Regions from separate parts of the Paraburkholderia sp. RL18-101-BIB-B genome, predicted to be linked through region 1. Evidence: riboswitches for the same ligand, from Rfam matches in the RefSeq annotation. Region 1 holds a riboswitch; the other holds the start of a gene.
The links. A riboswitch is a leader RNA that binds a small molecule or an ion and turns the genes downstream of it on or off. The one in region 1 is predicted to bind glycine.
Positions count from the first base shown of each region.

Region 2: another riboswitch for glycine. It lies ahead of P0D73_RS22195 (D-amino acid dehydrogenase); the one in region 1 lies ahead of gcvT (glycine cleavage system aminomethyltransferase GcvT).

Region 1 is NZ_JARESV010000006.1:95,705-105,507, forward strand. Features, by position in the region: gene P0D73_RS12365 (L-serine ammonia-lyase) at 23-1,411, opposite strand; gene P0D73_RS12370 (alginate lyase family protein) at 1,441-2,571, opposite strand; gene gcvP (aminomethyl-transferring glycine dehydrogenase) at 2,711-5,647, opposite strand; gene gcvH (glycine cleavage system protein GcvH) at 5,719-6,099, opposite strand; gene gcvT (glycine cleavage system aminomethyltransferase GcvT) at 6,164-7,282, opposite strand; glycine riboswitch at 7,363-7,516, opposite strand; glycine riboswitch at 7,551-7,651, opposite strand; gene P0D73_RS12390 (hypothetical protein) at 7,801-8,151, opposite strand; gene P0D73_RS12395 (oxidoreductase) at 8,347-9,396, opposite strand; gene P0D73_RS12400 (UvrD-helicase domain-containing protein) at 9,734-9,803, shown strand, end outside.
Region 2 is NZ_JARESV010000015.1:151,905-161,707, reverse strand. Features, by position in the region: gene P0D73_RS22235 (SLATT domain-containing protein) at 1-368, shown strand, start outside; gene P0D73_RS22230 (class I SAM-dependent methyltransferase) at 378-1,106, opposite strand; gene P0D73_RS22225 (YceH family protein) at 1,118-1,822, opposite strand; gene P0D73_RS22220 (helix-turn-helix domain-containing protein) at 2,193-2,765, shown strand; gene P0D73_RS22215 (GNAT family N-acetyltransferase) at 2,774-3,301, shown strand; gene P0D73_RS22210 (PaaI family thioesterase) at 3,328-3,723, opposite strand; gene P0D73_RS22205 (MFS transporter) at 4,007-5,236, shown strand; gene P0D73_RS22200 (LysE family translocator) at 5,267-5,899, opposite strand; glycine riboswitch at 6,109-6,202, shown strand; gene P0D73_RS22195 (D-amino acid dehydrogenase) at 6,387-7,598, shown strand; gene P0D73_RS22190 (BON domain-containing protein) at 7,720-7,980, shown strand; gene P0D73_RS22185 (acetate/propionate family kinase) at 7,984-9,144, opposite strand; gene P0D73_RS22180 (phosphoketolase family protein) at 9,158-9,803, opposite strand, start outside.

The DNA.
Region 1 (9,803 bases):
TAAAGCCCGGAAAGCGCGCAACTCAACACTCGACGATATTCACCGCCAACCCGCCGCGCGACGTTTCCTTGTACTTGGTCTTCATATCCGCGCCGGTTTCGCGCATGGTCTTGATCACCGAATCGAGCGACACGTAATGGCTGCCATCGCCGCGCAAAGCCATGCGCGCCGCATTGACCGCCTTCACCGATGCCATCGCATTGCGTTCGATGCACGGAATCTGCACCATGCCGCCGACCGGATCGCACGTCAGCCCAAGGTTGTGCTCCATACCGATTTCCGCGGCGTTCTCGACCTGGCGTGGCGTGCCGCCCATGACGGCAGCAAGCGCGCCCGCCGCCATCGAACACGCGACGCCCACTTCGCCCTGGCAACCCACTTCGGCGCCGGAAATCGACGCGTTCAGCTTGTACAGAATACCGATCGCCGCGGCGGTCATCAGGAAGTCGATCACGCCTTGCTGATTCGAGCCCGGCATGAAACGCGTGTAGTAATGCAGCACGGCCGGGATGATGCCGGCCGCCCCGTTGGTCGGCGCTGTCACCACGCGTCCGCCGGCGGCGTTTTCTTCGTTGACGGCGATCGCATAGAGATTGATCCAGTCGATCATCGACAGCGGATCGCGCAACGCCAGTTCAGGATTGCCCGACAGCGCGCGATACAACTGCGGCGCGCGACGCTTCACCTGGAACGGACCGGGCAAGTTACCGTCGGCGTCCGGATTGTTGATGCCGCAACCCCGCGATACACACGATTGCATCACGTCCCAGATCTTCAGCAAGCCCGCGCGCGTCTCTTCTTCCGTATGCCAGACGCGCTCGTTGTCCCACATCAGTTGAGCGATGCTCTTGCCGGTGGATTCGCACAGCGCGAGCAACTCGTTGCCGCTGCGAAACGAATGCGGCAGTTGATCGACGGCGCTCAGCACCTTCGTGTTCGGCGCGCCAGCCGTGACCACGAAGCCGCCACCCACCGACAGATAGGTCGATTCCCGCAACGTTTCGCCCTGCGCGTCGAACGCGCGCAACTTCAGACCATTCGGATGCTCGGGCAGCGCCTGACGATAAAACGAAATGTGATCCTTCTGCACGAACGGCACCTCGTGCGTGCCGAGCAGCGCCAGCTTGCGGGACAGGCGCACGGCTTCGAGCCGTTCAACGATCGTGTCCGGGTCCACAGTGTCGGGCGCATCGCCCATCAGGCCGAGCATGACGCCGCGATCGGTGCCGTGCCCCTTGCCCGTCGCGCCGAGCGAGCCGTACAGATCCACTTTCACCGATGCGGTCGCAGCGAGCAGCCCATCGCGTTCGAGCCCGTGTGCGAACATCAGCGCCGCGCGCATCGGCCCGACCGTATGCGAACTGGACGGACCAATGCCGATTTTGAAGAGGTCGAACACGCTGACTGCCATTTACTGCTCCCTGCTGATGATGAGTTGGTTTACCGCGCCGACAGCGGCAAACACACGGCGAGCCACGCGGGCGGCGTCGGTGCTAGCTGCAGCGCGATCGGCGTATAGCGCCCGTCGAGGCGCGCCGCCAGGTGAAACAGTTCCGTCGCGTTCTTCGGGTCCCACTGACCCGAATAGCCGGGCAAGCCGGCCTCGCGACGTCTTGCATCGAACGGAACGCTCGAATGCACGAATTCTTCATGCGTCTTGCTGCCGGCCGCATACGGCTCCAGCCAGTTGAGCGCGGCTTGCAGCGAGGCGCCGTCCGCGCCCTTTTCCGGCAGCCAGTTACGGTTATGGCGGCGCGCGGCGAGCGCGGCCGTCACGAGTGGCTGCAGATCGTAGGTGACATAATGCAGCGCGTCGCGTTCGCTGAAATCGATTGTCGAACCATCTGGCTCGATGTTGTCGCCGATATGCTCGACAAACAGACGCTGCGCCGCGTTGATCATCTTGCGGTTATCGAGCGTGAACGCGGCCATCGCAATCAGTTTGATCCGATGACTCTGCCAGTTGTTCTTGAACGTCCCTTTGAGCGGCCGAGGTTGCGCGTCGATTTGGCCGATGTAGCCGTTCGCGAGTTTCGTCAGGAACGCCATCGACGCATTGCGCGTTTTCACCGGCAACGCACTTGCCGTCATGTCGTACGCGAGAATCAGTCCTTCAAAACGGGTTTCGTCGATCGGATTGAAACTCGGTTGATAGGTCGTGACCCAGGCAAACAACAAGCGGTCGACGAGCTTGAGATAGCGGTCGTCGCTGGTGGCGCGCCAGGCGAGCGCGGCGTCGCGCAACAGATCGAGATCTTTCTCCGCTTCGACGCTCTGGTCGTAAATGCCCTCGTGCGGCAGCGTGCCTTCGGTGTGCAGTTTCGCCAGCGCATGCGGCTGATCGTTCAGATGCGCCTGCACATTGCTCACCAGCGCTTTCACGCCGGGATCGGCGTTCGTGCGTTCGCTGGTTTGCAGGGCGGGCGCCGCACAAAAATTCATCGCGGCCTGTGCTTGCCGCAGCGGCAGCAGCACGGCTGCGCCAGCCAACAGCAGCGTGCAGGCTTGCCGCCATGTCGGCGCTCGCGTTGCTTCGGTCCGGCTTTGCATCAATCGCACCTTTCGCGCCATGCGAAACTCCTCGTTAGGCTGATTCGGTGTGTGATGTTAGCCGTTTGCGGCCAGGAGCGACAGAGAACCGAGGGCAGAACCACGCACCGCCCTGCCGCCTCTTTTCGAGGCAACGGGCGATGCGCGATAACTGTCCAGCTTACTCGTAGTCGGCGATCGGCACGCAGGAGCAGAACAGGTTGCGGTCGCCGTACACGTTGTCCGCGCGGCCGACCGGTGGCCAGTACTTTTTCGCGATCAGCGTGGGCAGCGGATACGCCGCGGTTTCGCGCGCATACGCGTGCTTCCAGTCATTCGCGATGACCACCGCTGCCGTGTGCGGCGCGTGCTTCAGCGGATTGTCTTCGCGGTCCGAGCGGCCTTCTTCGACGGCGCGGATTTCCTCGCGGATCGCGATCATCGCTTCGATGAAACGGTCGAGTTCTTCCTTCGATTCCGATTCGGTCGGCTCGACCATCAGCGTGCCCGGCACCGGGAAGCTCATTGTCGGCGCGTGGAAGCCGTAGTCGGCGAGACGCTTGGCGACGTCGTCCACGGTGATGCCGCTGGTTTCCTTGATCGGACGCAGATCGAGAATGCATTCGTGCGCGACCAGTCCGCCCGGGCCCGAATACAGCACCGGATAATGCGGCGCGAGTTTCTTCGCGACGTAGTTCGCGTTGAGGATCGCGGTTTCGGTCGCGGCGGTGAGATTCTTCGCGCCCATCATCGCGATATACATCCACGAGATCGGCAGGATCGACGCCGAACCGTACGGTGCGCCCGACACCGCGCCAATGCCGTTCGGCGCGCGTTCATAGCCCGACGAAATCTGGTTCGGCAAGAACTGCGCGAGATGCGCGCCGACCGCGACCGGCCCGACGCCCGGGCCGCCGCCGCCGTGCGGAATACAGAAGGTCTTGTGCAGGTTCAGGTGCGAGACGTCGCCGCCGAACTGACCCGGCGCGGTCAGGCCGACCATCGCGTTCATGTTCGCGCCGTCCACATACACCTGGCCGCCGTGCGCGTGCACGATCTCGCAGATTTCACGCACGTTCTGCTCGAACACGCCATGCGTGGACGGATACGTGATCATGATCGCCGCGAGTTTGTCGGCGTGCTGATCGGCCTTCTTCTGCAGGTCTTCGATATCGACGTTGCCTTGCGCGTCGCACGCCACCACGACCACCTGCATGCCGGCCATCTGCGCCGACGCCGGGTTCGTGCCGTGCGCCGAAGCAGGAATCAGGCAGACATTGCGATGCGCTTCGCCGCGCGACGCGTGATACGCGTGAATGATCAACAGGCCGGCGTATTCGCCTTGCGAGCCGGCGTTCGGCTGCAGCGACACGGCAGCGTAACCGGTGGCCGCGACCAGCATCTCTTCGAGCTGATCGATCATTTCGCGGTAGCCGACGGTTTGCTCAGCCGGCGCGAACGGATGGATCTGGCCGAATTCAGGCCACGTGACCGGCAGCATTTCCGAGGTCGCGTTCAGCTTCATCGTGCACGAGCCGAGCGGAATCATCGAGCGGTCGAGCGCAAGATCCTTGTCCGACAGGCTGCGCACATAGCGCAGCATTTCCGTTTCCGAATGGTGACGGTTGAACACATGGTGCGTGAGGTACGCGCTGGTGCGTTCGAGCGCGGCGGGGACCGACGCCGTGTTCGACGCGGCAAGCTTTTCGTCGAGCGTGTCGACTTGCGGCACGTCTTTCGCGCCCGCGGCTTGCGCGAACACTTCGAGCAGATCGGCCAGATCGCGGCGCGTGGTGGTTTCGTCAATCGACAGGCCGACTTGCGTGTCGCTCACGCGGCGCAGATTGATGCGCTTCGCTTGCGCGGCGTCGTGCAGCGCTTGCGTACGCGCGCCGGATTCGAACGTGAGCGTGTCGAAGAACGTTTCGTTGGTGAGCGTGTAGCCGAGCTGCTTCGCGCCTTCCGCCAGCAACGCGGCGATGCGGTTCACGCGCAGCGCGATCGTCTTCAGACCGTGCGGGCCGTGATAGACGGCGTACATGCTGGCCATGATCGCGAGCAGCGCTTGCGCGGTACACACGTTCGAGGTGGCCTTTTCGCGGCGGATATGTTGCTCACGCGTTTGCAGCGCGAGACGCAATGCGGGGTTGCCTTGCGCGTCGACGGTCACGCCGACGAGACGGCCCGGCATCTGACGCTTGAATTCGTCGCGCACGGCGAGGTATGCCGCATGCGGGCCGCCGAAGCCGACCGGCACGCCAAAGCGCTGCGTGTTACCGACGGCCACGTCCGCGCCCCATTCGCCCGGCGGCGTGAGGACGGTCAGCGCGAGCAGGTCGGCGGCGACCACCACGTGGCCGCCCGCTGCATGGATTGCTTCGGTGAGCGCGCGGTAGTCGCGCACGTCGCCGTTCACGCCGGGGTATTGCAGCAGCACACCGAACGCATTCGCGTTCGCCGCTTCCGCAGCCGGGCCCACTTTCACTTCGATGCCGACCGGCGTGGCGCGCGTCTTCACCACTTCGATGGTTTGCGGCAGCACGTCGTCGGCCACGTAGAACACGTTCGACTTCGGCTTGCCGATGCGTTGCAGCAGCGTCATTGCTTCAGCCGCGGCCGTGGCTTCGTCGAGCAGCGACGCATTCGAGATCGCCAGACCCGTCAGGTCGACGATCATCTGCTGGAAGTTCAGCAGCGCTTCCAGACGGCCCTGCGAAATTTCTGGCTGATACGGCGTGTACGCGGTGTACCACGCCGGATTTTCCAGCACGTTGCGCAGAATCACCGTCGGCGTGTGCGCGTTGTAATAGCCCTGCCCGATGTACGAGCGGAACACCTGGTTCTTGTCCGCGAGTTCGCGCAGCGCGGCGAGCGCTTCCGCTTCGCTCTTCGGTTGCGCGAAGGGGCCGAGCGGCAGCGTTTCGGTGCGGCGGATCGTCTTCGGAATGACGGCGTCGATCAGCGCGGCGCGCGACGCGAAGCCGAGGGCTTCGAGCATCGCGTGCTGGTCGGCCGCGTCCGGGCCGATGTGCCGTTCGGCGAAGGCGTCATGCACTTCGAGCGCGGCGAGCGAGAGAGGAGTGCGGTTCATCAGACGATCCGGGTGTTCGAGCTTCATGGGTGTTCCTGGCGGTGCGGCTGTCCGTTCGAAAAGGACACCGCACCTGTCGGGTTAAACGTAAAGGTGAATCAGGCGCCGATTGACTTGGTGTACGCGTCGGCGTCGATCAGACGGTCCTGCGTGGCGTCCGCAGCCGGCTTGATCTTGAAGAGCCAGCTTTCGTACGGCGTGCTGTTGACCGAATCAGGCGTGTCGGCCACGGCGGTGTTCGCTTCGATGATTTCGCCCGAAACCGGCGCGTAGATATCGGAAGCGGCTTTCACCGATTCGATGACGGCGACGGTGTCGCCTGCCGTGACGGTCTTGCCCAGTTCCTGGACTTCGAAGAAGACGATGTCGCCGAGCGCTTCCTGCGCGTGGTCGGTGATGCCGACCGTCAGCGTGCCGTCCGCTTCGGTGCGGACCCATTCGTGCGATTCGGTGTATTTCAGATCGGCCGGGATGCTCATCGGATGCTCCTATGCGGTGTGATTCGGTAGTGACTTGAAAAAAGTGGACGAACGCGCCGGTTGCTTAAACCGCAAGCACTTTGCCATTGCGCACGAACGGCAGTTTTACCACGCTTGCAGGAACGTTTTTGTCACGAATCTGAACGTGCACGGTGTCGCCTGGCTGCACGCCCTTCGGCACGCGCGCGAAGGCGATCGATTCCTGCATGGTCGGGGAAAACGTGCCGCTGGTGATTTCGCCTTCGCCCTGCGGCGTGACGACTTTCTGATGAGCACGCAGCACGCCTGCCGCCTTGCCGTTGTCCTTCAGCAGAATCAGGCCGACGAACGCGGCCTGCGAACCGTCCGCTTCCAGCTTGCCTTTGCCGACGAAGTCGCGCGGCGAGGTGAGGTCGACGGTCCAGGCGAGGCCGGCGTCGAGCGGCGAGACGTTGTCGTCCATATCCTGGCCGTACAGGTTCATGCCGGCTTCGAGGCGCAGCGTGTCGCGCGCGCCGAGACCGGCCGGGCGCACGTCTTGGGCTTGCAATGCGTTCCACAGCGCTTCGACGTGATCCGCCGGCACGATGATTTCGAAGCCGTCTTCGCCGGTGTAGCCGGTGCGGGCGACGGTCAATTCGCCGAACGGCGTGTTTTCGATGCGAGTGGCGTTGAAGGGCTTCAAGGCTTCCGTGGCGGCGCGCGCGGCCGGCACGGTTTGCCAGACTTTTTCGCGTGCGTTCGGGCCTTGCACGGCGACGATCGCAAAGTCGCGACGCGGCGTGATGGTCAGGCCGAAGCCGCCTTCGGCGTTGAGCTGGCCGAACCAGGCGATGTCTTTATCAGCGGTGCCAGCGTTCACGACCACGCGGAAGTGATCTTCGCCGAAGTAATAGACAATCAGATCGTCGATCACGCCGCCGTCCGGGTTCAGCAGGCAGGAGTACAGTGCGCGGCCGAGCGTTTGCAGTTTGGCGACATTGTTCGCCAGCGCGTATTCGAAGAAGGCGCGCACGCGCTCGCCGGTGAAATCGACGACGCACATGTGCGAGACGTCGAACATGCCAGCGTCGGTGCGCACGGCGCGGTGTTCGTCGATTTGCGAGCCGTAATTGACAGGCATGTCCCAGCCGCCGAAATCGACCATGCGGGCATTGAGCGCACGGTGGGTGGCGTGAAGCGGGGTGTGTTTGAGTTCGGTCATGGGGCCTCGGGCATCTCGCGAAACAAAAAAGGCCATGCGGCGCTACGCCTCGCGGCCTTCTGGCTGCGAGCGTGGTCCTGCATGACCCCTCTGTCCTCGATACCTGAGAGATTGCGCCACCGTGATCACATTGACGTGCCGCGGTGAAACGCGCGCCCCTTCGGTGGGCAGCTTGCCAGAATCTGCTCGATTAAACGATGCAGACGGCTACTGCCGCTCTCCAGAGTGCGAAAAACGAGTGCCTCGATGTTGCCTGGACGCGGGTTTTTCGACGCGGTCGGTCCTTTTGCCTGAGAGTTTGCGGGTGTGCCCCTTCGGCGGCGCGGCCTGCGATTTTCAGCGGCCAGCGCGCTCTCCCGACGCGTGCGGCGAATGTACGCGAGGGCCGGGGGCTTGTCAAATAAAGGCCCGCGAGCGGCGCGGCGGTTGACGCACCGCTCTCGCGCCTGTCAAAAAAAGCGCGGGACGTGATGCCGCGCTCGTGCCGCTTTTGGTGCCTGACCTGACGCGTGGCGCGACTATTCGCCGATGGCGTGCGCCGCGTTGTCCAGTTCCTGATTCAGCACGCGCTGTTCGTCGCTGGAGAGGCCGCCGCCATGTTGCGCGGCCATGTCGTGCGCTTCCTGACGGATCACGTCGAGGCGATGATGCAGCGCGCCGCCTTGGGGCGGCGGGTAATAGCCCTGATTCACGCGGTTGTCGATCCGGCGGCTGAGATTGTCGATGCGGCCGTCGACCTGGCGCAGGCGCTGATCCGCGATCTGTTGCGGGTTGGGACGAGGCGCCGGCTGGGGTTGAGGCGCCACCACACAGGCGGCGAGGGAACTGAGCAAGGCGCACGCGGCGAGCGCGCGGATAGTACGGGGCATGAACTCTCCGGAAGTCATTGTCGTTGTGTGGTGCTACCCGGTAGCAACGGATGACTGCCGGGCCGCGCTGACCGGCAGCGCGGCCTTATTTGTAACGTTATGTTCCTTTCGGGCTTGTCAGGGTTTGGCCCGCGCGGCGTGGGCGGCGAGTGCTGTTTTAGGTACACAAGCCATTTCGACGTGCAGGCCAAACCGTCAGCGAATCCGCTCAAACGGCAGCCGGACGCCTTCTTCCGAACTGCGGGCCGCAAGCTCGATAACCGTCATTACGTCGACGGCGTCCTGCGCGCTGACCGGGAATTTCACGCCGTGCTGGATGGCGTCGGCCACCGCGATGTAGAACCCGGTGTAGTCGCCATTGCGCGTCGGCAACTCGCGCTCGACCTCCTGATCGCCTTCCTGCACGCGCAGCACACCGGCCGCATTGCCGGCGCCGAAACCCTCGTCGCCCGGCCGCAGACCCGCCTTCAACTGATCTTCCTGCGTATCGAGGCCGTATTTCATATAGCTGCCGCGCGTGCCGTGGATGGTGAAGCGCGGCGCGACCAGTGCCGTCAACGCGCTGGCGTGCAGCACCACTTCGAACTCACCGTAGCCGAGCTGGATATGCACGTAGTCGGGTGCGCCGGCGTCGTCGCGATGGGTGCGCACGGTGGCCGACACGGTTTGCGGCGCGCCGAACAGGGCCAGCGTCTGGTCGATCAGATGCGGCCCGAGGTCCAGCAGCAAGCCGCCGCCGCGCGACGCTTCTTCGCGCCAACGCTGCCGCACCTCAGGCCGGAAACGGTCGAAATGCGATTCGTATTGCGTGATCCGTCCCAGTTCGCCGCTCGCGAGCAGGTCGCGCACGGTCAGAAAATCGCCGTCCCAGCGACGGTTGTGAAACGGTATGAAGAGTTTGCTCCGGGCGAGCGCGATGTTGGCCAGCGTGTGGGCGTCGGCGGCGTTCAGCGTGACCGGTTTGTCGACCACCACGTGCTTGCCCGCTTCCAGCGTGCGGCGCGCCAGGTCGAAGTGCGTATCGTTCGGCGTGGCGATCACGATGCAGTCGATTTCTTCGAGCGCCAGCAGCGCGTCGAGGTCGGCCACCACCTTTGTATGCGGATAGTCGGCGAGCGCGCGCTCGGGTTGGCTCGTGGCAATGGCCGCGACGCTCGCGCGGCCGCAGTGCTCGATCACCGGCGCATGGAAGGTCGCGCCGGCGAAACCGTAACCCATCAATCCAATCTTCAGCGATGCGGACATGCTTGTCTTCCTGCAAAATCGGCGCGCCGCTTTGCCACCGCGGCGACGGCGCGCAACACCGCAATTGTGGCATGTCCTGAAGGTGGACCGTCAGCGTCGTCGGCTCGGCGCATGTTGATCGGATATTGCTTTTATGAGGCGGGCATCCGTTGCATGCATCCGTGTTAACATCGCTCCTCTCGCGCGAACCGCAGCGGGCCGGAACACCCTCGCACCGCGCAGGGCACCCGTTCCAGCCGCCGGGGCCGCGCAGCATGCCCCCGGGCCTTCGGCCGGCAGTCGCCGCGCCGCTACGCCCTCAACCGCTGCTTTCAACCGCATCACCCATCCACAGACGATGTCCGCAGGCCTGAACCCCGCTCAAAATGAAGCGGTCCGTTATCTTGACGGTCCGTGTCTCGTGCTCG
Region 2 (9,803 bases), on a different contig from region 1:
CCCTCACCGCTTTCGTCGGCACGGCGGTGTTCGCATCGCTGAATTTGTCCGCGGTTTCGCCGGGACTCAGGATTTTCATCGGCTTCGTGAGCGTGACGGCCGCGGTCTCGGCCGCGCTGCAAACGTTCCTGCGCTACGCGGAGCGCGCCGAAAAGCATCGTGCGGCCGGCGCGCGCTATGGCGCGGTGCGCCGCAGGCTCGAAGCGATTTTCGCGGGCGATGCCGATGCGCGTGACGGCCACTACCTCACCGCGATCCGCGACGAGCTCGACCGGCTCGCCGAAGATTCGCCTAACGTGCCGCCGCGCGTTTTCTATCGCACGCAGCGGACGCTGTCCGCGGATCGGCAGCGCAACCGCGACAACTAATGCGTGAATTCAACGCGTGGCGGACACCAGCATTATCATCGGGCGTTCGCGTTCTTCCGCGAGTTCGGGGCGCGCGGCGAGGTCCGCCTCCGTTGGTCCCCACTCGTCGACATGGGCAATCGTGAAGCCCGCGCCGATCAGATGATTGAGCAGCGTGCCGATGGTGCGGTGCTGCTTGACGACGCCCTCGGCCAGCCAGTTGCTGACGCGCGGGCCTTCCAGTTGATAACTGTCGATCGGCCACTGTTTGCGGCCATTCGCGTCGATTGACCAGCCGGGCTGCTGTGGCGCCATGAAGATCGGATGCTCAATCGAGAACACCAGCCGCCCGCCCGGCACCAGCGCGCGATGCACGTGGTCGAGCAAGCCGCGCAGATTTTCGATGTAGTGAAACGCGAGCGAGCTATACGCGAGATCGAAGGCTGCCGGCGACAAGTCGAGCTGTTCGAGATCGGCGCGCGCATACGTGAGAGCCGCATCGCTCGAACCCGCGCGGGCGCGTTCGAGCATCTTCTCCGATACGTCGACGCCGAGCACCGAGACTGCGCCCGCCTCACGCGCCCAGCGGCAGAACCAGCCATAGCCGCAGCCGAGATCGACCACCCGCAAGCCGTGCATGGGCGGCAGCAGCGCGCGCAAAGCCGGCCATTCGGGCGCGCCGGCGAGCCCCTGTTGCGAGCGGCCCAATTGGCTGTAGTTCTCGAAAAAGGCCGGATCGTCGTAAATGTTTTGCGTCATGGTTGACGGCTTTATTCGCCTGCGGTGAGGTCGCTGGCGTCGATCCCCAACTCCGCTGCCATGCGGCGGACTACGGCCTGCAGCCGGCTGACTTCATCCGCGAGACGCTTCTGTTCGGCCTTGACCGCTTCGAATGCGGACAGCGGCACCGAATCGTCTTCCTCACCCGGCTGCGCCAACTCGCTTGCGCTCACTTCACCGCACAGCAGATGCGTCCAGCGGTTTTCGCGCTCGCCCGGCACGCGGGCAAGTTTCACGACGCGTGGCGGGTCGTTGGCCGCGAGTTCGTCGAGAAATGCCTCGACCGACGAGATATCCGCGAAGCCATGCAGACGCGCGCTGTTCAGGCGCAATTCGGCCGCGGTTTGCGGACCGCGCAGCAGCAAGGTGGTGAGCAACGCCGCCGACTGGCTCGGCAGCCCCAACACGCGATTCATGTTGTGTTCGAAACGCGGCACGCGGCTGCTGCTGCCTTCCATCACGAGGCTGAGCCGTTTCAATCCGTCGACGGCGGTCAGCACCTCGGCTTCCGTGGCGTTCATCACCGGCGTGCGGCCGGTTTTCTGGTTGCAGCCTAAAGTCAGCGCGTTGAGCGAGAGCGGATAGCTGTCCGGCACCGTGTGCTGCTTTTCGACGAGCACGCCGAGCACGCGTCCTTCAAGCAAGGTCAACGCGCGGATCGAAGGACGGGAAAAAGCGTCGGGAGTGGAGTTCATAGATGATGTCGCGGCATGAGCCGCCGGGTCTCGTAAATGATGTGCTTTACCGCTGCACAGCCGGGCGGCGCTTTCTGGTTTGTGGGCACTATGATAAACGGCCCAGGCCGCGCAGGTGTATGAATCTCCGCTACGGAAAGGCGCGCGTGAAGCTCCGGTGGCATGAGTCGAGCGGGCGTTATCTGTGGATGCTCTCGAGCGTGTCGCCACACCCGCTGCAAGCGTGAAAGGCGCGTTGATCGAGCGCGTTCGCTCGTCCCTTTACGACACGTCGGCGCTGCGCATGAACCGGCACGCGTAAGCGGAGCCGCCGGGCCCGTGCATTTTTTCGTTGTTGACGATTTTCCATATTAGAGATAATTTCCCTAATATGGAAAACACACTCTCCGACGACAACGCCATCGACCGCCGCATCGCGCAGCGGCTACGTGCGCTGCGCGCCGAACGCAACTGGTCGCTCGACGAGCTCGCCAAACTCAGCGGCGTCAGCCGCGCGACGCTGTCACGCCTCGAAAACGCCGCCGTGAGCCCGACGGCGAGCGTGCTCGGCAAGCTCTGCGTCGCGTACGGCCTGCCGATGTCGCGCCTCATGCATATGGTCGAAGAAGACTTTGCGCCGCTCGTGCCGCGCGACGCCCAGCCGCTCTGGACCGACGCCAGCATCGGCTTCCGGCGGCGCTCCGTGTCGCCGCCCGCGCAGGCGCTGAGCGGCGAAGCGCTGGAATGCGAACTCGACGCGGGCGTGCGCATCACCTACGACGCGTCGCCGCGGCCCGGTCTCGAACATCATCTGATCCTGCTCGAAGGGCAGTTGCAGATCACCGTCGACGGCCAGAGCCACGATCTGCAACCGGGCGACTGCCTGCGCTATCAACTGTTCGGGCCCAGCGCTTTCGTGACGCCCGCGCATAGCGCGGCCCGCTACATTCTCTTCATCGTGTGAGCCAGAGCATGAGCAAGACCACCATCACCCAATTCACCGCCGACGACCTCGTGCGCCATCTTCCCGAACTCGGCGCACTGCTGCGCGCCTGTGTGCATGACGGCGCCAGCGTCGGCTTCGTCATGCCGTGTGCCGTCGACGAGAGTGAAGCGTTCTGGAACGGCAAAGTGCTGTCTTCGCTGCGTGCCGGCGGGCTGGTGCTGTTGGTCGCGCGTCAAGGGGAGACGATCGCGGGCACCGTGCAACTCGACTACGACACGATGCCGAATCAGCGGCATCGCGCCGAGGTGCGCAAGCTGCTGGTCCATCCCGCGTTCCGCCGTCAGGGCATCGCGAGGGCGCTGATGACCGAACTCGAACGCCATGCGCATGGGTTGCAGCGCAGCCTGCTCACGCTCGACACCCGCACCGGCGACCACGCCGAGCCGCTTTATACCGGCCTGGGTTATCGGACGGCCGGCGTGATCCCGGGCTATGCGCGCGGCACGCATAGCCACGAGTACGATGCGACCACCATCATGTACAAGGCGCTATGACGAGCGTGCAGACTGGTCGCTACGGCTCAAGTCGTCCGTGAATACTTGAACGTGCCCTGCGCGCTGGCAATCAGCAGCTTGCCGTCCACCCAGGCCTCGCCGCGCGAGAAGAAAATCGAACGGCCCGCGCGCTCCAGAAAACCCTTCGCGGTGACCGATTCGCCGAGTCCCTTGTCGAGGTAATTGGTGGTCAGCGACAGCGTGAAAGCATGCCGTGCCGGCTCGCCGCTTGCCGCAAAGAGTCCGGCGTAGCCCGCCGCCGCATCGAGCAGCGTCGCGATCGCGCCGCCTTGCAGCACGCCCTGCCGATTGAGCTTGCTCGCATCGATCGGCATCAGCAGTTCGGCGTAGCCATCGCGCCATTGCGTGAGACGAACGCCGAGCGATTCGAGAAACGGATTGTCGATGGGAAAGTCGGACATGGGCGTACCTTTGTGTTCGAGATAAGAAATGCGGGGGCGCGCGTGGTGCGCGGCCAATGATGAACAGTCAGCATACCAGGATTCACGACCGGCAATTGTCCGAGACGGCACCAGACTGCGCCGGCTAACTGTTTTCGGCTTGCGCTCGCTGCATCGCTCGATGACCCATTGATCGGCCGCGCCCCTGCCCGCTTCACCGGCCCGATTGCCCGCTCTCAGGCACAATCGGTTTTTCGCCGCGCCCGCGGCCCGACGTCATTCGCCCGCCTCCCATCCTGCCTCGATGAGTTCAGCCACTTCCACCGACGGCGCGCCGCACTGGCAGCGCAATCTCTATGTCTGCCTGTTCGGCTCGTTCACGACCATCGTCGCGATGACGTTGCTGCTGCCCTTCCTGCCGCTCTATGTGCAACAGCTCGGCGTCCATTCGGCCGCGGCCGCCGTGCAGTGGTCCGGCGTCGCGTTCGGTGCGACGTTCCTCGCCGCCGCGCTGGTGTCGCCGCTGTGGGGACGCATGGCCGACCGCTACGGACGCAAGCTGATCCTGATTCGCGCGAGCCTCGGCATGGCCATCGTGATGTCCTTGCTCGGGCTCGCGCAAAATGTCTGGCAACTGGTGGGGCTGCGGTTTCTGGCGGGTCTCGTCGGCGGCTATGCATCGGGTGCGACCGTGATGATCGCCACGCAGACGCCGCGCTCACGCACCGGATGGGCGCTCGGCACGCTGGCTTCGGGCGTGATGGCGGGCAGTCTCGTCGGCCCGCTGGTGGGCGGCGCGCTGCCGCCGCTGATCGGTATCCGCAACACGTTTTTCATTGCCGGCGCGATGATCTTCTGCGCGTTCATCGCGACCACGCTGCTCGTCAAGGAGCAACCGGTCGAGCGCAAGGGCGGCAAGGCGCACGCAGCGGACGCGGCGACCGGCTGGGCCAGCGTGCCCGACCTGCGGCCGGTGCTGGCAATGCTGTTCACCTCCGGCTTGCTGATGTTCGCCAACATGTCGATCGAGCCGATCATCACCGTGTACGTCGCCCAACTGGTGCACGACGCAAGGCACGTCACGCTGGTGTCCGGCTTCGTGATGTCGGCGTCGGCGTTGGGCAGCGTGCTGGCGGCTTCGCGTGTGGGGCGTCTGGCCGACCGCATCGGCGCGCCCAGGGTGATCGTGGTGTGTCTCGCCGTGTGCGCGGCCTTGCTGGTGCCGCAGGCGTTCGTCACGAGCGGCTGGCAACTGGTGGCGCTGCGCTTTCTGATGGGCTTGGCGCTGGCCGGCCTGCTGCCGTCGATCACGAGCGTGATCCGCCACAACGTGCCCGACCGCTCGGCCGGCTACATTCTCGGTTATGCGACTTCGGCGAATTACGCGGGCCAGGTGGCGGGGCCGCTCGCGGGCGGCTTTGCCGGCGCGCATTTCGGCATGCAGGCGGTGTTCCTCATCACCAGCGCGTTGATGCTCTGCGGGGCGCTGTTCAACGGCTGGGTGTTCAGAGGCTCGGGTGCCGGGTCTGGCTGATCCGGCAACGGATAGCGCGTCTCAAGCGAATCAACGACGCGAATCGAACGCGATGCGTACCGCGAGTCCGGCGAGCACGGTGCCCATCAGCCAGCGCTGCATCAGCAGCCACATCGGACGGCCGGCGAGAAACACGGCGATCGAACCCGCCATGCTCGCGATCAGCGCATTGACCGTCACGCTGATGACGATCTGCACGCAGCCAAGCGCAATGGACTGCGCAAGCACGCTGCCGTGCCCCGGCGAAATGAATTGCGGCAGCAGCGACAGATACATCACCGCGATCTTCGGATTCGCGAGGTTGGTGACGAGGCCCATTGTGAACAGCTTGCGGCGGCTGTCGTGCGGCAGATCGCGGACCTGGAACGGCGAACGGCCGCCCGGCTTGACCGCCTGCCACGCCAGATACAGCAGATAGAGCGCGCCGCCGAAGCGCAACGCGTCGTACGCGTACGGCACCGTCAACAGCAGCGCCGTGATGCCGAACGCGGCGCAGAACATGTAGAACACGTAGCCGAGCGCGACACCACCGAGCGAAACGAGGCCTGCGCGCCGCCCCTGGCAGAGCGATCGCGAGATCAGATAGATCATGTTCGGCCCCGGCGTGAGCACCATGCCGAGCGAGACCAGACCGAAGGCGAGCAGCGTTGGGAAAGCGGGCACGTCATTCTCCTCTGCAAATGAAGGTTGGGCGGTGCCGCCAAATATAGCCGATGCCGGCCATTCCGGCGCGATATACGGGCCCGAAAATTCGTAGCGACGCATGCCCCGCCTTCATCTCCACTCAAGCAGTTTCAGACCGCCGCTTGCGCAGTGCATCGCAGGAAAGACTTGCGGTGAAATTTTTTGAACGGTATTGTCGAGCCGTTCTGCAATGCAGCGCGGGAGAGATCGTCAGACGTTCGTGACGACGCCGACGGAGCAACCGCCCCGGAAACTCTCAGGCAAAAGGACCGCGCAGCAGGAACATCTGGAGAGCGGCGCACTGGACTACCCTGTGCGCCCACCGAAGGGGATTCCCCGCACACGGCTCGCATCGGGCCCGGCTGCCGCGGGGAAGAAACTCTCAGGTACATGGACAGATGGGGCATCGACGCCGGTTTCGACACGAAATCGACACCGGTGATGCTCAACTACTCTGGACCATGTCATGTCACGAATCGCCATTATCGGCGCCGGCATTACCGGCGTCACGACCGCTCACGCCCTCGCTCAGCGCGGCCACCACGTTACCGTCTTCGAGCGCCATCGCTATGCGGCGATGGAGACTTCGTTCGCCAACGGCGGCCAGTTGTCCGCCAGCAATGCCGAAGTCTGGAACAGCGCGGCCACCGTCATGAAAGGCCTGCGCTGGATGCTCACGCGCGACGCCCCCTTGCTGCTCAACCCCACGCCCACCTGGCACAAGTACTCGTGGATGGGCGAATTCCTGCGCGAGATTCCACACTACCGGACGAACACGGTTGAAACCGTGCGGCTCGCGATTGCCGCGCGCGAACATCTGTTTTCGATCGCCGAGACCGAAGGCATCGACTTCGATCTGGAGCGGCGCGGCATTCTGCACATCTACAAGACCCGCAAGGAATTCGACGCCGCGAGCAAGGTGAACGAACTGCTGCGCGAAGGCGGGCTCGACCGCAATCCGGTGACGGCGAGCGAGCTGCATGGCATCGAGCCCACGCTGCACGGCGATTTTTACGGCGGCTTTTTCACACCGTCCGATTCGACCGGCGATATTCACAAGTTCACGCGCGGCCTCGCTCAGGCGTGTGTGCGGCACGGCGTCGAGTTTCATTACGACGCGCAGATCACGTCGATCGAGCAGCCCGCCGAGGGCCGCTTTACGCTGACGGTCGACCTCGAAGGCGAGTCGCAGCGGTTCGCGTTCGAGCGGATCGTCGTGTGCGCGGGCGTGAAGAGCCGCGATTTCGCGTCGATGCTGGGCGATCACGTGAACATCTACCCTGTCAAAGGCTATTCGATCACCGTCTGTCTCGAAGACGAACTCGGCCAGCAGCGCGCGCCGTGGGTGAGCCTGCTCGACGACAGCGCGAAGATCGTCACGAGCCGGCTCGGCGTGGATCGTTTTCGCGTGGCCGGCACGGCGGAGATCAACGGCTTCAACCGCGATATCCGTTCGGACCGGATCGCGCCGCTGGTGGACTGGACGCGGCGTTATTTCCCCGAGGTGTCGACCTCGCGTGTGATTCCGTGGGCGGGCTTGCGGCCGGTGCTGCCGAGCATGTTGCCCAAGGTGGGCCGCGGCAAACGGCGCGGCGTGTTCTACAACACCGGGCATGGACATCTGGGCTGGACGTTGTCGGCCGCGACGGCGCAGGTGTTGGCGGGCGCGATTCAGTAGCGCTTGCTGACAGGGTTTTGCAGGCGGCGGTAGCGCGATGTCACCACTGCCGCCGCCGAATGCAAAATTCGCCACTTCTGCTAGTGTTCTCCCCATACGCATCAGTGCCGCGGAGAACTCCATGCCCTACACCCGTGCAGCGAACCACAAGGCAGACAGCGCACGCCTGAGCGACGCGCAGATCGCCGCGGAGGCGACCCGGCGTCTCGCCTGGGACGCCGCGGTCCCCGAACACGCCGTGAAAGTCCACGTCTCGCGCGGCCGCATTACGCTGCGCGGCGAACTGCAACGCGATCAGCAACGCACCGCGGCGCTCGAAGACGTGACACGCCTGTTCGGCGTAACGGGCGTGTCGGATCACACCGTCGTCAAGGCAAGGTGAAGGTCAGCCGGTCTGCGTTTGCCGCAGCAGCATGCGGCAATGCCGCGCGATCTGCTTTTCCTCTTCGGTGTGAATCGCCCTCACCTTGCCCGCCGGATCGCTTTCCGTTAGCCCCATGAAAGCCAGCCCGTCGCACACGCGCCTGCGAATCTCTCCGCTGTGCTCGCCGATGCCGCCGGTAAACACCAGCAAATCGATTCCGCCCAGCAACGCCGCATAGCCGCCGATCGTCTTGCGCACGGCGGTCGCGAACGCATCGAGCGCGAGTGACGCATTGGCATCGCCCGCTGCTGCGCGTTTTTCCAGAGCTTGCATATCGCTTTCGCCATCCGCGTAACCGGCGAGGCCGCTCTGGCGATTCAGCAGCGTCTCCAATGCGCCGGCGTCGAGCTTCTCCACGCGCATCAGATACAGCAGCACGCCTGGGTCGAGATCGCCGCTGCGTGTGCCCATCGGCACGCCGCCGGTCGGCGTCAAACCCATCGACGTATCGATCGATTGGCCGTCGCGCAACGCGCACACGCTCGAACCGTTGCCGAGATGCGCGAACACGGCGCGCGCCGGCAAGTCGGCGCCGAGCCGCGTCACCAGCGATTCGTACGAGAGACCGTGAAAGCCATAGCGCATCACACCGGCTTCCGCATAGCGGCGCGGCAACGCAAGGTGTGCCGCGCGCGGCGGCAGTGTCGCGTGAAACGCCGTGTCGAAACAGGCGAAATGCGGCGCGTCGTCGAAAATCTTCTCGGCCTCGTCGATCAACGCAAGCGCAGGCGGAATATGCAGCGGCGCGAAGTGCACGGCATCATGCAATTGACGGCGCACGTCGGCGGTAATGCGCTGATGCGCGCGCAGATGGGGTCCGCCATGCACCACCCGATGCCCCACTGCCGAAGGCCGCGCATGGTGCTGCTCCGTGAGCACATGGGCGAGCTTTTGCAACGCATCGATCTGCGATTCGAGTACGCGCTCCTGCTGCACCAGCACCCGGCCGTCGGGCGCCTTGATCCGCAAACTGCCGTCGTCACGCCCGATGCCTTCCGCACTGCCTTCCAGCAACAGGGATTCGTCATCGCCCGCGTGCTTGAACAGCCCGAACTTCAGCGACGACGAACCGCTGTTCAACACCAGAATCGTTCGATCGTCAGCGCTGTTTTCAGTGTGCATGGTCATGCCTCGCTCAGCCTTTCCACGTCCAGTTGCGGATTTCTTCCTTATCGATGCCTTCGGAATGTGCATAAGCCAGATGTTCGATGATCTGGCCACGCAACCATTCCTTCGCATGGTCGCCGACACCGCGCAGCTTCGGCACGCGGTCGATCACGTCGATCGCCAGCGAAAAGCGGTCGACCTGGTTGATGATCGCCAGTTCGAGCGGCGTGTTGATGTTGCCCTTCTCGTGATAGCCGTGCACATGCAGGTTGTCGTGATTCGTGCGGTTATAGGTCAGCTTGTGAACCAGCGACGCATACGAGTGGAAGTTGAAAATCACCGGCTTGGTCGCGGTGAACAGCGAATCGAAATCGCGGTTGGACAAACCGTGCGGATGCGCATGCTCGGGCATCAGGCGGAACAGATCGACCACGTTGACAAAGCGGATCTTCAGGTCGGCGAACTGCTCCTTCAGAATCTGCACGGCGGCGAGCGCCTCCATGGTCGCGATGTCGCCCGCGCAGGCCATCACCACATCCGGCTCGACGCCCTGATCCGTCGACGCCCAGTCCCAGATGCCGATGCCCTTGGTGCAATGCGTGACCGCCGAGTCCATGTCGAGATACTGCAGGTGCGGCTGCTTGTCGGCGACGATCACGTTGACGTAGTCGCGC